4 regions of the Paenibacillus sp. V4I7 genome follow, and region 4 is predicted to be linked to each of the others. Evidence: riboswitches for the same ligand, from Rfam matches in the RefSeq annotation. Region 4 holds a riboswitch; each other region holds the start of a gene.
The links. Region 4 has a riboswitch for cyclic di-GMP ahead of QFZ80_RS09440 (hypothetical protein). Riboswitches for the same ligand answer to the same signal wherever they lie in the genome.

Region 1 (3,051 bases), 1.0 Mb from region 4:
CTTCCATCAATTGATAATTACTAATCCGATAATCGCGATAACGGCCTAAACCCGTTCGAGCATCCATGATAAAAGATAATAAATCCCATCCGCTTGGGTTCAAAATATCTTCTTTGCTGAACTGCGCCGAATCCGCTTTATCTACCCCACGCATAATATCATCGATATCACCGAAGGTCTCAGGCCCTCCATAGTAATCATAAACAACACGTGCCGCACTTGGCGCGATACGGGTTTCCCCTTTGAATTCAATCTTTTCGCCCATCCGCTCAAGTTCACTGGAATGATGATCGAACCACAAGCCACAAGCCGCTACATAAGGGACATTGGCCAAAATATCGTTTTCCGAAACCTCTATCAAACCGTCCTGCATATCTTTGGGATGGACGAATTTCATTTCATCCACCATGTTTAAATCTTTTTGAAAAGCATCGCGCATACTAATCCATCAAAATCCGAACGAGTGATTAATCTCATGCATGTATCCCCCTAATAATAGTTCCAAAGCACTACTAAAATCCACAATCATTATATCAGCTTGTGTCAATTTGTGACAATCATTTTGTCTTTATAAATCCCTTACAGCTGGTAATAAAAAAACGGTACGCCTAGATAGGCTGTACCGTTCTTAATTTGGATGATAAACATTGATAAAGCCTTGTCAAAAATGCTTCAATTTGCGACATCGGCGGCATTTTCACAGAAAGTTTAACCTCGCCCTTCCAGTAGAAAATCAAGATGCTATTGTTTCTCCCGTGAAACATTTCAACATCCCAACAATTTTCATTTAACGCGTATTCTTCCCGATTAATCATGAGCTTTGGTCCATCCGAGGAAGGCACCAAACGGGCAACATGATTACCACATAGTGAAGTCACTTTTTGTTCTTCTTGTTGTATTCCTTCTGATTGCATGCTGCTGGATCCTCCTTTTATTTTTACATGAATTTGTTATGACAGAGAAAAACCCCACCATAGTGAACCGATCGGAGGGGTTCTGATGTTGATACCCAATCGTTCGGCGGCTGGCTGGCTGCGAGTCCGGTTTGCAGGACAAGGAAGCCCCTTTAGCTTTGCGTCACTGGCTTTCGCCAGCTTTGCCTTTGTCGAGATGTCTTGCTACATATCTGAAGAACTAAGAGTAATAAATATGTACACTCTCAAGGATACGGGAAGTCGTTTTGAAATCGAATAGTTCCTAAGAACTAATTTTGCATTATTTTTCAAAAAAATTCTTTTTTCGACGTATTTTTCGCCATCATTTGACGAATTGAGCCTCTCCAGTAGAAAATGGATCCCGCAATTGTAAGAACAGCCATAAGAACATATAACGTATCTCCACCATAAGAAACGAGCAAGAACCCACCTACCCAGGGTCCAATAAAGTGGCCTATGTTCGTTAATGTTTGAGCGCCAAAATAGGTGCCACGCATATGCTCGGGAGCTAATTTGTCAATCAACATATTAGCAGCGGGGTAATTTAGAATCTCGCCAAGGGTGAAAATACCCATCGAAATAATTAGCCATACCAGCGAGTGGGAAAATGCAAAGCCGACATCCCCTAACGCAAACATTAGGTTGCCAATTACAATTGCAGCGACTGGCGTGTACTTTTCGGCCAACCGAGTAAGTGGAATCTGCATGACAATGACCACAATCGCATTCACACTCATCAAGATCGCAAACATTTTCACGCCATCGACAAAACTCTGCTCCAAATATTGCGAAAGTGTCACCATCACCTGGGAGTATCCGATAGCTCCAATAATGCCACCAAAGATATACAAGCGAAAAGTCATATCACTGCGAATCACTCGCACAGCAGAACCGAAAGTAACCGAAGATTTCTTCTCACCCTCGATTTTCTTGATGCCAAAAGCGATGAGCAGTGCGTAAAGAGTGACCGCATAAATAAAATAAATGATTCCTGTGATGAGAAAAGGCAGCGCACCGTTCATCGTAGCGAAAAAGGCACCCAAAAGTGGCCCGACTGCAACACCAAGATTAATAGCCATATACCGCATCGAAAATACTTTAAGTCGCTTCGCAGGTTCTGTGAGATCTGCCATCAACGCCTGCGACACGGGCTCATAAAAGGATCGGCACAAGCCGTTCAGCATATTGAGCAGCATAAACAGAATTGGTAATTTAACCATGCTGAAGCCTAAGAACACGAACGCCCAGCCGAAAAGCGCCGCCAGCATGATAATGCGCCTTCCGAATCGGTCCGATAAGGTGCCCCCAATAAAACCGCCTACGGTCCCAGCCAAAGAACCCATCCCAATGACAATTCCGATCATCACCGCACTCATCGACGTATGTCTGGCTAAATAAATCGCGAGAAACGGCAAACTCATAGAGGACGCGGCCCTAGCCATAACGGTTCCAAGTATTAACGTATGTACAATGGGATGATAAGAATTTAGAAAACCACGCAATCGATTCATTAGAGATGACTCCTATCGCTGTTTAATTTACCGAAGGTCAAAGAAATCGACACCGAATTCCAATTATACACGAAAAATGACGATATGTGTCTCCAATTTGGCTCTAGTTTTGAATCTGTGAGCCGCTGACTTCCTTTAGATTCATCCTCGCGGGCGACACCCTTGTCTTAAGCTAATGGCTACTACTGCCTTCGCCATTCAGGACTTGAAACCTGTAGATAGCGCCCATGCTGGGCGCACAACAAAAGACACCCTCCGACGGAGAGTGTCCAAAAGAAAGTTTTCATCATGTTCCTAGTGTCCATTCACCGCTTTACCCGGAACCCCAGTCGGGGTCATGCGATTTTACGAACAGAATGCTGCTTCCGCAGCTTACGTTAACTGCCGCCGCATCCAGACCCGCAGCTCGACCCTGACGAGCAAGAAGAACCCGAGCCGGAGCTGCAGCTGCTAGAGCTACCACTACCTTGATCTCCTGAGCTGTCGTTATTGCTTCCATAGCCGCCACAACCCGATGAAGAACAGCTGCTTTGCTTGTATTTCTCCGATTCTAGTCCAGCCTCAGGCCACTGCGAGTTCATCCCGCTTGTATAGTTACCATTATC
Region 2 (3,051 bases), 4.8 Mb from region 4:
TTCGATACTGTCGATGCCTTTAGACCAATTGGCGACTCTAGTTGATCATAAATCCCATCAAGTTCCCAGTCGCTTCCGTTCCATGTTGCAAAAACAAGATACTGACTTCCGTAAACGAGCGTAAGGTTATCCCCTGCAGTGAGTGGCACCGCTTGTCCCGGCAGCTGATTACCTAGATCATGGACCGTGTAACTGTCATTGATTTGATAAGAAATCATCTCGTTGCCACCATAATAAACCTGAGCATACACGCTTTCGCTAACCGCAATGCTGGATAACAGAAGCCCGGAATAATGCTGTGTTGAATTTCGATTGGTTACGTTATACGGAGCTGGAGAAACCGATCCGCCTATAATGCTGTAGATCCCTACGTCTTCTAACGTCCCGGTATATTCGGTCTGGTATGTATCCTGTGTAACCGTGTTCGAAACGTCCCATTGAACCGTCGAATAATCTGCGATGGATGGGTACAGTGTGTATACCTTGTCCTGTATGATAAAGGCAGCATTAATATCCACTACATTACCCGGCTCAGTAGCCGGTGGCTGTCCAGGAGGTACATCTTCTCTCGGGTTGTCCTCATTCGGAACAGGAGAGTTTCCTGTTACTTCCTTCCCGCCAATTACGACGAGCTTCACCAGATCGGCAAGTGTATATTTCTTTACAATTTGTTCAAAGCTTACGCCTTCCACATTAATCACCGCATTAAGGATTGATCCTTCTCCCGTCACCTTCGCGGCTGCTTGCAAAATGATCTGCTCCAATATGGCATTGCCCAGCATCTTGATTCCTGAGCCTTCCGAACCTGCTTGCGTTTCAAGCAAGGTGACAACGGATTGACTGGAAATCTCGACGGTTACCATCGACTTCAGGTCAACTTTCACAAATGTCCCTACTAATTGAACGACATCATTCACAGTCGTTCCTTGCACGGAAATGGATTGGAAGCCTTCGTTTCCTTGCTCTTGTTCTAATTTCGCACCCGATTTTATAATGGTATGACTTATACTCGTAGAGCCTTTAGCAAAAACTCTGACTCTGCTGAAGTCCTTTTGAACCACCATCTGATTGAGGGTCGAATCTTGAATTTCAATGCTGTTTTCTCCGCCCCCATTCACAATCGTTCTTCCTTTTACTGTCACGTGATCAAGGAACACTTCCCCCTCCCCTATCCCCGCTGCCAAGATGAGGTCGCCTTTGATCACAGCATTTTTTATAGTGACACCGCCGCTGTTGACTGTCATATTTCCTTCAACATCAGCTTTTGGAGTATAAGTTCCAGGCTCATGGATCAGCTGCCCTACGGCATTATCTAGCATCACTACGGCTTCTGCTCTTGTAATGGATTTCTGAGGACGGAAGCTCTGATCAGGATACCCTTTAAGATAACCCTCCGAGGCGACTGCTTTTATATAAGGCTTGCTCCAGTCAGACATTTGCTGCTCATCGTGAAACGTTCGCGTATCGCTCTTTGGTAACACATCTTCTAATTGCATAAGTGGATAGATGATTTTGGCAGCCTGTTCTCTGCTAATCGGTTGATCTGGACGGAAGGTGCCGTCATCGAACCCAGAAATATAGCCGGCATATTTTGCTTTGGCTACATCGTTATAGAACCAATTCTCCTGAGAAACATCTTTGAAGGTTTGGTCATCCTTATGGAGATACTCAAACGCCTTGTTGACAAGCGATATGAATTCCGCCCTGGTAATGACTTTATCGGGTTGAAAGGTTTGATCGGCATAGCCCGAAATCAATCCATTACCGATCCATTCGTTTATGGCATCCTCTGCCCAATATCCATTAATGTCACGTAAGGATGGTTGGTTTTCTGCTTGCGCTAAACCTGAGAAAGATACGAATTGAACGGTCAAAAACATAACGATAAATGCAACTTTTCCTATTAACCTCGCCAACATACAATCTTCCTCTCTTTTACTTTGATATAAAGGCAATAAAAAAGCCACTCCAAAAGGAATGTAGGTAGCCCGTACAAGGAAGTGCCCTTGCTTAGACCCGTGGCTTTGCGTCTCCGCCTTTCGGACGGATTTGCCTTTGTTCATTATTGCTTGGTACTTAGGTAGATTTACTTTACTACTAGTCATTTAGACTCATCACGTCAAACTTACTGCCCCTGGACAATTACCTTACCATTCCTATCATAGTAAGTGCCTTTACCCATCTTTCCTTCTACGAAATCTCCTTCGAAGTTTATCCTATAAACCTCACACGCACTCGCTCCTTCTCAATCTCCATGTTAAATAACACAAAAAACCAAGCTCAATAGAGCAACCCGGCTATCATCCCATGAGTTGTGACTCATGGCTTAGACCCGTGGCTTTGCGTCTCCACCTTTCGATGGATTTGCCTTTGTTCATTATCGCTTGGTTATTAGGTATTTTTACTCATTATAACTAGTCTTTTAGAACTGACTGTTTTCCATATTAATCCACATTATTTCATAATTCAACACTTTTCTACAAAAAAGAGGAAATACCTACGCAAAGTGTGTGCTTTCACACAAAAAAGGCCAACCGGATATTCCGGTTGACCCTAAGCCCTATTAAATTGCCTATCGATTTAAACATTCTCTTTGTCTAGTAAATAGACTTTCACATTCTTCTTTACGCCGAATTCTTGTGCTTCACTTAAATCATTCATGAATACATCAATTCTCGAACCGCGAATAGCAGAACCAATATCCTCCGCTTTGCGAATGCCGATGCCATCAATGAACACTGTAGATCCTAAAGGGATTACAGCAGGATCCACGGCGATCGTGCGTCCTTCTTTTGCTTTTAGACCACTAAATGTGATGCCGTACATGGGATGGGAGGCCTTTTTACCTGTTGATTCAACACCAGCCGTATAAGCTGTGAGGGTTGTGTTCAATACTTTTTTGATGATTTTCTTTTGACCATTAGGTAAACCAATCTCTGCATCACCCATCGGAATCGTTAAACTTTGACCAATCGTTAACTGGTTCGGATTTTGAATATCGTTAGAGCTAATAAGGGCATCTACTGATATGCCAAAATCCCGAGCAATTTT
Region 3 (3,051 bases), 5.5 Mb from region 4:
ATAGGAGGTAGCATTAGATGCAACTGTCCAAGTCAGAACGATATCGGTCAAGTTTTGCAGTTTGGAAGTGAACGTTGCGGGAGGAGTCATCGTGACTCCTCCTATAGTCAAGGAAACTGTGCTACCGTCTGTTGACTCGCCAAACAAGTTGCTTAACGAATGAACCTCATATACATAATCGCCGGTTGGCATATTCGTAAATGTAACCGTCGTACCGGTAACTGTATTTTTTAACACTTTTTCTCCATCGATTACTTGATACACTTTGTAAGAGGTTGCGTTGATCGCTGCATTCCAAGTCAGTACCACGTCATTCACATTTTGAAGTTTAAAAGTCAGGTTGCTCGGCGGCACCATCATCCCTACGGTTAAGGAAACCGTGCTGCCCTCGACAGATTCTCCGAAACGGTCACTGAAAGAGTGAATGACATATGTATAATTTCCAGCGGGCAAATTCATGTAGGATACAGTTGTACCCGTTATTTGGCTGCTTTTTATAACTTTTTGATTATCAATAATTTGATAGACATTATAACCAGTTGCATAAGCAGCAGCATTCCATTTCAATGTAACGTCATCGGTAGCCACCGTATACGTTAAACCATTTGGAGCCGTCATAGCCGGATATCCGACAGTAACTTCTACTGGCGTAGAGTTAGGAGATTCACCGTACAAAGTATGACTAGCTGTTACTGTATATGTATATATTCCCTCAGCGGTATTGTTGACTGTAAAAGTTCTTGCTGTCCCTGAATAGACTAATTTTCTTCCATCCTCTTGATTTTCATACAAATGATAGGTTTGTACATTAGGAGCTGTTCCCCAGTTCAAAACGATATTGTTACCATTTTGTAAGGTGTATGTTAAAGAGGTTGGAGCTGTCATATCGGGATAAACAATGTTAACATCCACCGGAGCACAAGGGCCAGATTCGCCTTCAGAACTTAAGGTGGATACAACATAACTGTAGGACCCCTCCGCCAGATTATTTATAGTAAGACTAGCTGTTGTTGTTGTCCCAACATTAATAAGCTGCCCATAGGTGATGCTGTATACAGTGTATCCTGTAGCTCCATACACCGGGCTCCACGTTAATTTCACATCATCTGGCGTTAGAAGTTGAGTAGCAAGATTGCTTGGAGGTAAGATAGTTCCGTTGTCTGTTGCTCCCCACGCATGTAATCCTGGAAAGATTAATTGAACAAATAAAAGCAGTGTGAGAACCATAGACATTTGTCTTGATTTCTTCATTGACATCTGACATTCCTTCCTTTCTTATAATAAGGATTAATGATCTCAAAAAAAAGAAAAGAACCTTATACAAGGTTCATAGAAAAACACTATGATTCCCTGTGGTAACCGGCTGCCATCCGCGTTTTTAATACGCGTTTCAGGCCCTTGGCTTTGCGTCTCACAGTTTCCTGCAATTTGCCCTTTTCACTTGAGATTTCGATATTTCCATCTCTGCCATAATACTATATTCCTAGTAATTTGAATAGGTAAATTTAACTATATAATCAAACCCCACATATATTCTAGTACTTTTGATCTTCTTAATTAGTTGAAAATCCAATGATTGTCCTATATTCATCAAAGTTTCATTGTAATTCGACAATATTTGAATGGATACCCCTTTATACATGATGTTGTATACAATATGAACATCGAGCCATTTAGAGTCTTTCAAACTTAAACAAATAGACCATGCTTCTACAAATGTAGATAGCATGGCCTATTTTAAGTCCCCTCAGACTTGCGGGTGATATACAAAAATTGATTCTTATGTCATCTATACCTTAGTTAGCAATTTTACTCCATACAGGGTACTCTTCCAAGTACCCATATTCGTACAATTCCTTAAGAGCCTTGCGTATGCTATGTTCATCCTCGCCCGATTCACTGGATAGTTCCACTAGATCGTCTAGGTTGATGTTCGGGTTCTCTTTGCAAAACGTAAGCAAGCCCTTAGCAGCCCACGAAAGTCGATCGTCTTGGAAATCTCCAACCATACGACGGAATATTTTATGCGAGACAATTCTCATCTCCACGAGTTGCTGCAAAGCCTTGGTCGCCTGCTTGAGACTCATGCGACCGAGCTTAGCGATATCAGATAATCCTGGCATATTCGATTCCGAAGAATAACATTTCAAGACGATAAAAGTCATTTGTGTATAAATATCCATGCCGGGATGGTGAAAAACTTCATCTGAAAGATTAAAATGACGCGCTGCGTCCTTAGCTTGTCCGTTGTCCATCTGATGTCCTCCTTTTCATTATCATGGAGTTCACCTACTCATTATTGTTGCCATGATCCGAGGGTTGTACTAGCTTTCCCGAATTATGCCGAGATTGCCGGAATATTTGCGCCAAGCTGAATTTTTTCTGATCATTGGCACTCAGGATCTCCTTCTTTGGCTGGTTGAAATCATCATTCGATTCATGAGAAGGTTCAATAGGCTCTGCCGAATCCATGTCACTATAGCTGTCTGCTAGAGAAACGGCATCATCCATGTCCGAGACCATTTCTTTCCCGGGAAATAATTCTACAACCGGTCGCTTACTCGATTGCTCTTCACGAACATATCTTGTCAAAATATCCATGATTCCTTGACTGAAAATACCTTCCATTTTCAACTGATTCAAATAGTCGATAACCTCAGACGGAGTATCTGACGGAATATAGAGGGTAACATCCTTACCGGAACGAACGTAAACGGTGGATCTCCGCTTTTTCAATCCGAACCGCTCCCGCTCTCAGATACTCCTTCAGAATCAGCACTAGCTGCCGCGGATTCGTCCGCATGTTTCAGCGCGTGGTCAAGCATAAGAAAGGTGCCTCGCACATTCCGGAATTGGCTGTGTTCCACGCTATCAAACTTAATGGGCAAGCCCAACTCAGCGTTTAGTTTCTCAATCCAAGGCTGCAAAACGACTGCTCCACCGCCGATAAACCAAAATTCGTTGGCGTAGCGAACATGCTTCCAAGAGTTGCGGGCGTATTTCAGCACTTTCTCCGCTAATATGCGCATGTGCCGGTTAATAAGGCTTGTC
Region 4 (3,051 bases):
GGGCAGACATTCTCATTTCACGAATGAAGGATGGTTATGAGTCCCGCATATCCGAGAGGGGAAGCGGGCTTTCCGCAGGAGAGAGACAGCTGATCTCGTTCGCGCGAATTATCGTATTCCAGCCGAAAGTACTGATTTTAGATGAAGCTACAGCGAATTTGGATTCACAAACGGAGCAGTTGATTCAATCCGCGCTGCAGGTCGTAGCCGAGGGAAGAACGACACTTGTTATCGCACATCGCATCTCAACCATTATGCATGCCAACCGCATCATTGTAATGAGCCAGGGGAAAATTGTTGAAGAAGGGAACCATGCTCAATTACTTGCGCTTCGTGGCTATTACGAGCAATTATATCTGCATTCACAGGGGAATATGGATGCGAAGCAAACGATTTCATAGCAGGCATGCACGGCAACTTAGGTGTGAAAATAAGCTTTGTCCGACTCCTTGTTAGGAAATCGTGACGAAGCTTTTCTCATTTTATATGCGTGACAAAAGTCCTAGAAAGACTCTAAAAGTTTCTATCGTTGTATTGCGTAAATGGATTGGTATATCTGTCTTGAGAGAGAGTTTTGATCCTATTTTACCTTTGGTTAGGGAAAATGTTAAAAAAGCAATATAGTTACAATATACTAACTTTACAAACAATACTGGAAAATTGTGTTGTTTTATTTATATTACTATACTATGCTAATGTATAAAATTGTAAAGTTTTGTTGTCGATTATTGTCGAAGATGGGAATTTTCACCTACAACTTTATAATGGCAAACCTATTGAAAAATAGGGACGCAAAGCTAGAGGGACTACTGGCGGAGCAATCCACGAAAGACGCAAGCTCAATCACCGAGCTCGTTTCTAGTACCCAAAATGACAGCATTCTTGTCATGGAGAGCATTGTTCAAGGAAATTAAGCAGTTGAACAAGGTCAAAGCTGGATTAACGATACGTATGAAAGTTTTAAAGTTATTTTTAATGGAATTTCTGTTTTCTCCAATCGGACAGACCACTTGATCCATACATTAGAGAGAGCGGAAAGATCCTTTGAGACTATTTCTAACGCCATGCAGAAAATCTCTGGAATTACTGAGGAACAATCTGCAGGCTACGAGGAAGTGGCGGCGGCGGCTCAAGAGCAAAGTGCTTCCATTCAGGAAATAACCTCAGCGATTCGCCAACTATCTGATATGGCTGTTGTACTGCAAAGTTCTGTTCAAAAGTTTAAGAATACAGATTGAATATAACGGCTTTCTTCATTCGATACTTGCCAGCCTAGTGCTGGCTTTTTTGTTATTTTAATGTCTTGTCATCTATAGGCTAATGATCTGGTACTAGGAATAGATAGTACTTCTCAAACTGAACATCTCTAGTACAATAAGAAGTAAGCGAGAGGAGGAATATCATCATGAAATCTAAATTTGTTACGATTCAACTAGGCTATATATTGGGAGCTAGTGCTCTACTAACCGCCATTGTATATTTTTTTGCTACGAATTGGGAGAAATTAAACCGCTGGGAGAAATTCATTCCTGTCTTTGTGCTCATTATGGGCTTTTACGGCTTATCAGTATGGCTTTCTCGCCAAAATGGCAGGCAGTTTCTAAGTAAACTTAGCCTGTTTGCGAGCTGTATATCCTTCGGTGTAGGTGTTGGACTCATTGGGCAAACCTACAATTCTCATGCTGACAGTTACAGCTTGTTCGCCGTATGGTTCATTCCGGCATTTTTACTTGCCCTATTAACTAGATGGCAGCCCTACTATGCACTGGCCTATATTTTGGGCCATCTCGCTTATGGGATTTATTTCTTTGGACGTTGGGGAGGGAGTTCAGATGCGGAAATCATCCAAATTGCCATCTGGCTCGGAATCGCCATTGCGAATGGCATCTTGTATGTTCTGACCGAGCAGGGGCGTTTGCAATCGTCTTTTCTCAAATGGATCTCTTTTCAAGTTGGGATGGCTGTTTTAGTCGTGGCTTCCAATTCACAAGAGTACGAAAAGTACGGTGTCTTTATGAACTTACCTCTCGTCCTAGTACTTGCGATAGCGATTTACTATACACACAAGACGAGGAACAAAGCTTATCTATTGTTTGCGGGTTTGTGGGTATCGATCTCGGTGACCGTCAAATATATCGAGCTTATTATCCAGCATTATAACGAGTTGTTTTTCATTGCCAGCTTGTTGTTTATTATCTTGTTCATCTTTGCGAATGTAAAGTTCATGAACTTTATTCGTTCTTGGAATCCTGCATCCAAGCATTTGGATCCGGAAAATCACTCAGATCTAGAAGCTTCGGATCAAGCAAAGCCGGATGGCGATTTTACCAAATGGGTCGTCCGTGTTCTCACTGTATCAGTCATCATTATTGGTTCGATTCTGGGAAGCTTGACGATCATTGGGATCGTTACAGTTGTACTAGGATTTGATGAACCGGAGAATGTATTGATAGGTTTTGGTTTTGTCACTGTCATTGCGATGATCATAGCGAAAAAACTAAATGCATTAGTGCGATACACGATTCTCATTAGTGGACTGCTGCTTGGCGCGGGAGCGGCTGTTTTTACGGAAAATGTTCCTATTCTCTTGGTTTTCCTTGCTCTTACGGTTGCAGCTTTTATCTACATTACTGGTTTGGTACATCGCATATTCTTCTTTCTTGCTGCCGTCATAATTGCTGCGTTCGTACTAATCAATTGGATCGATAGCGGCATTATAGTCCTTACAGTGCTTACCAGCTTATTATTCCTTATGTTTGCCTTTGGTCAGGTTATAGCAAATGCGGGAGTCAGACAGCCTATTCTTTACAGCAGTTTTCCTTCATTTCTGTTAACTTTATTCGCCTTAACCTTTATAGCGGAGTCATCTTGGTATTATATAGCAAATGTGCTGTTCTTTATCGTCGTTGTTCTCGCTTTGGTCATTAGTAGACAACTGAATATCAAATGGATTTATACTTGGTCAATGGGCTTCTGGATTGCTTTCCTGGTATACAAATATTACTATCTGGCCTGGAAGCTTCTGCATAAATCGATTAGCTTCGCCATTAT

Region 1: linked by a shared signal. The riboswitch ahead of QFZ80_RS04910 (hypothetical protein) and the one ahead of QFZ80_RS09440 (hypothetical protein) in region 4 are both predicted to bind cyclic di-GMP.
Region 2: linked by a shared signal. The riboswitch ahead of QFZ80_RS31140 (S-layer homology domain-containing protein) and the one ahead of QFZ80_RS09440 (hypothetical protein) in region 4 are both predicted to bind cyclic di-GMP.
Region 3: linked by a shared signal. The riboswitch ahead of QFZ80_RS34265 (OmpL47-type beta-barrel domain-containing protein) and the one ahead of QFZ80_RS09440 (hypothetical protein) in region 4 are both predicted to bind cyclic di-GMP.

What each region holds. Positions count from the first base shown of each region.
Region 1 covers NZ_JAUSZD010000002.1:813,363-816,413, reverse strand. The annotation lists gene QFZ80_RS04915 (exopolyphosphatase) at 1-439, opposite strand, end outside; gene QFZ80_RS04910 (hypothetical protein) at 609-914, opposite strand; cyclic di-GMP riboswitch class I at 1,017-1,111, opposite strand; gene QFZ80_RS04905 (MDR family MFS transporter) at 1,223-2,446, opposite strand; gene QFZ80_RS04900 (glycine-rich domain-containing protein) at 2,824-3,051, opposite strand, start outside.
Region 2 covers NZ_JAUSZD010000002.1:6,656,111-6,659,161, forward strand. The annotation lists gene QFZ80_RS31140 (S-layer homology domain-containing protein) at 1-1,919, opposite strand, end outside; cyclic di-GMP riboswitch class I at 1,980-2,064, opposite strand; cyclic di-GMP riboswitch class I at 2,285-2,379, opposite strand; gene QFZ80_RS31145 (3D domain-containing protein) at 2,581-3,051, opposite strand, start outside.
Region 3 covers NZ_JAUSZD010000002.1:7,312,367-7,315,417, reverse strand. The annotation lists gene QFZ80_RS34265 (OmpL47-type beta-barrel domain-containing protein) at 1-1,257, opposite strand, end outside; cyclic di-GMP riboswitch class I at 1,352-1,443, opposite strand; gene QFZ80_RS34260 (hypothetical protein) at 1,797-2,255, opposite strand; gene QFZ80_RS34255 (hypothetical protein) at 2,290-2,736, opposite strand; gene QFZ80_RS34250 (ParM/StbA family protein) at 2,733-3,051, opposite strand, start outside.
Region 4 covers NZ_JAUSZD010000002.1:1,845,499-1,848,549, forward strand. The annotation lists gene QFZ80_RS09435 (ABC transporter ATP-binding protein) at 1-401, shown strand, start outside; cyclic di-GMP riboswitch class I at 757-851, shown strand; gene QFZ80_RS09440 (hypothetical protein) at 1,011-1,238, shown strand; gene QFZ80_RS09445 (GDYXXLXY domain-containing protein) at 1,406-3,051, shown strand, end outside.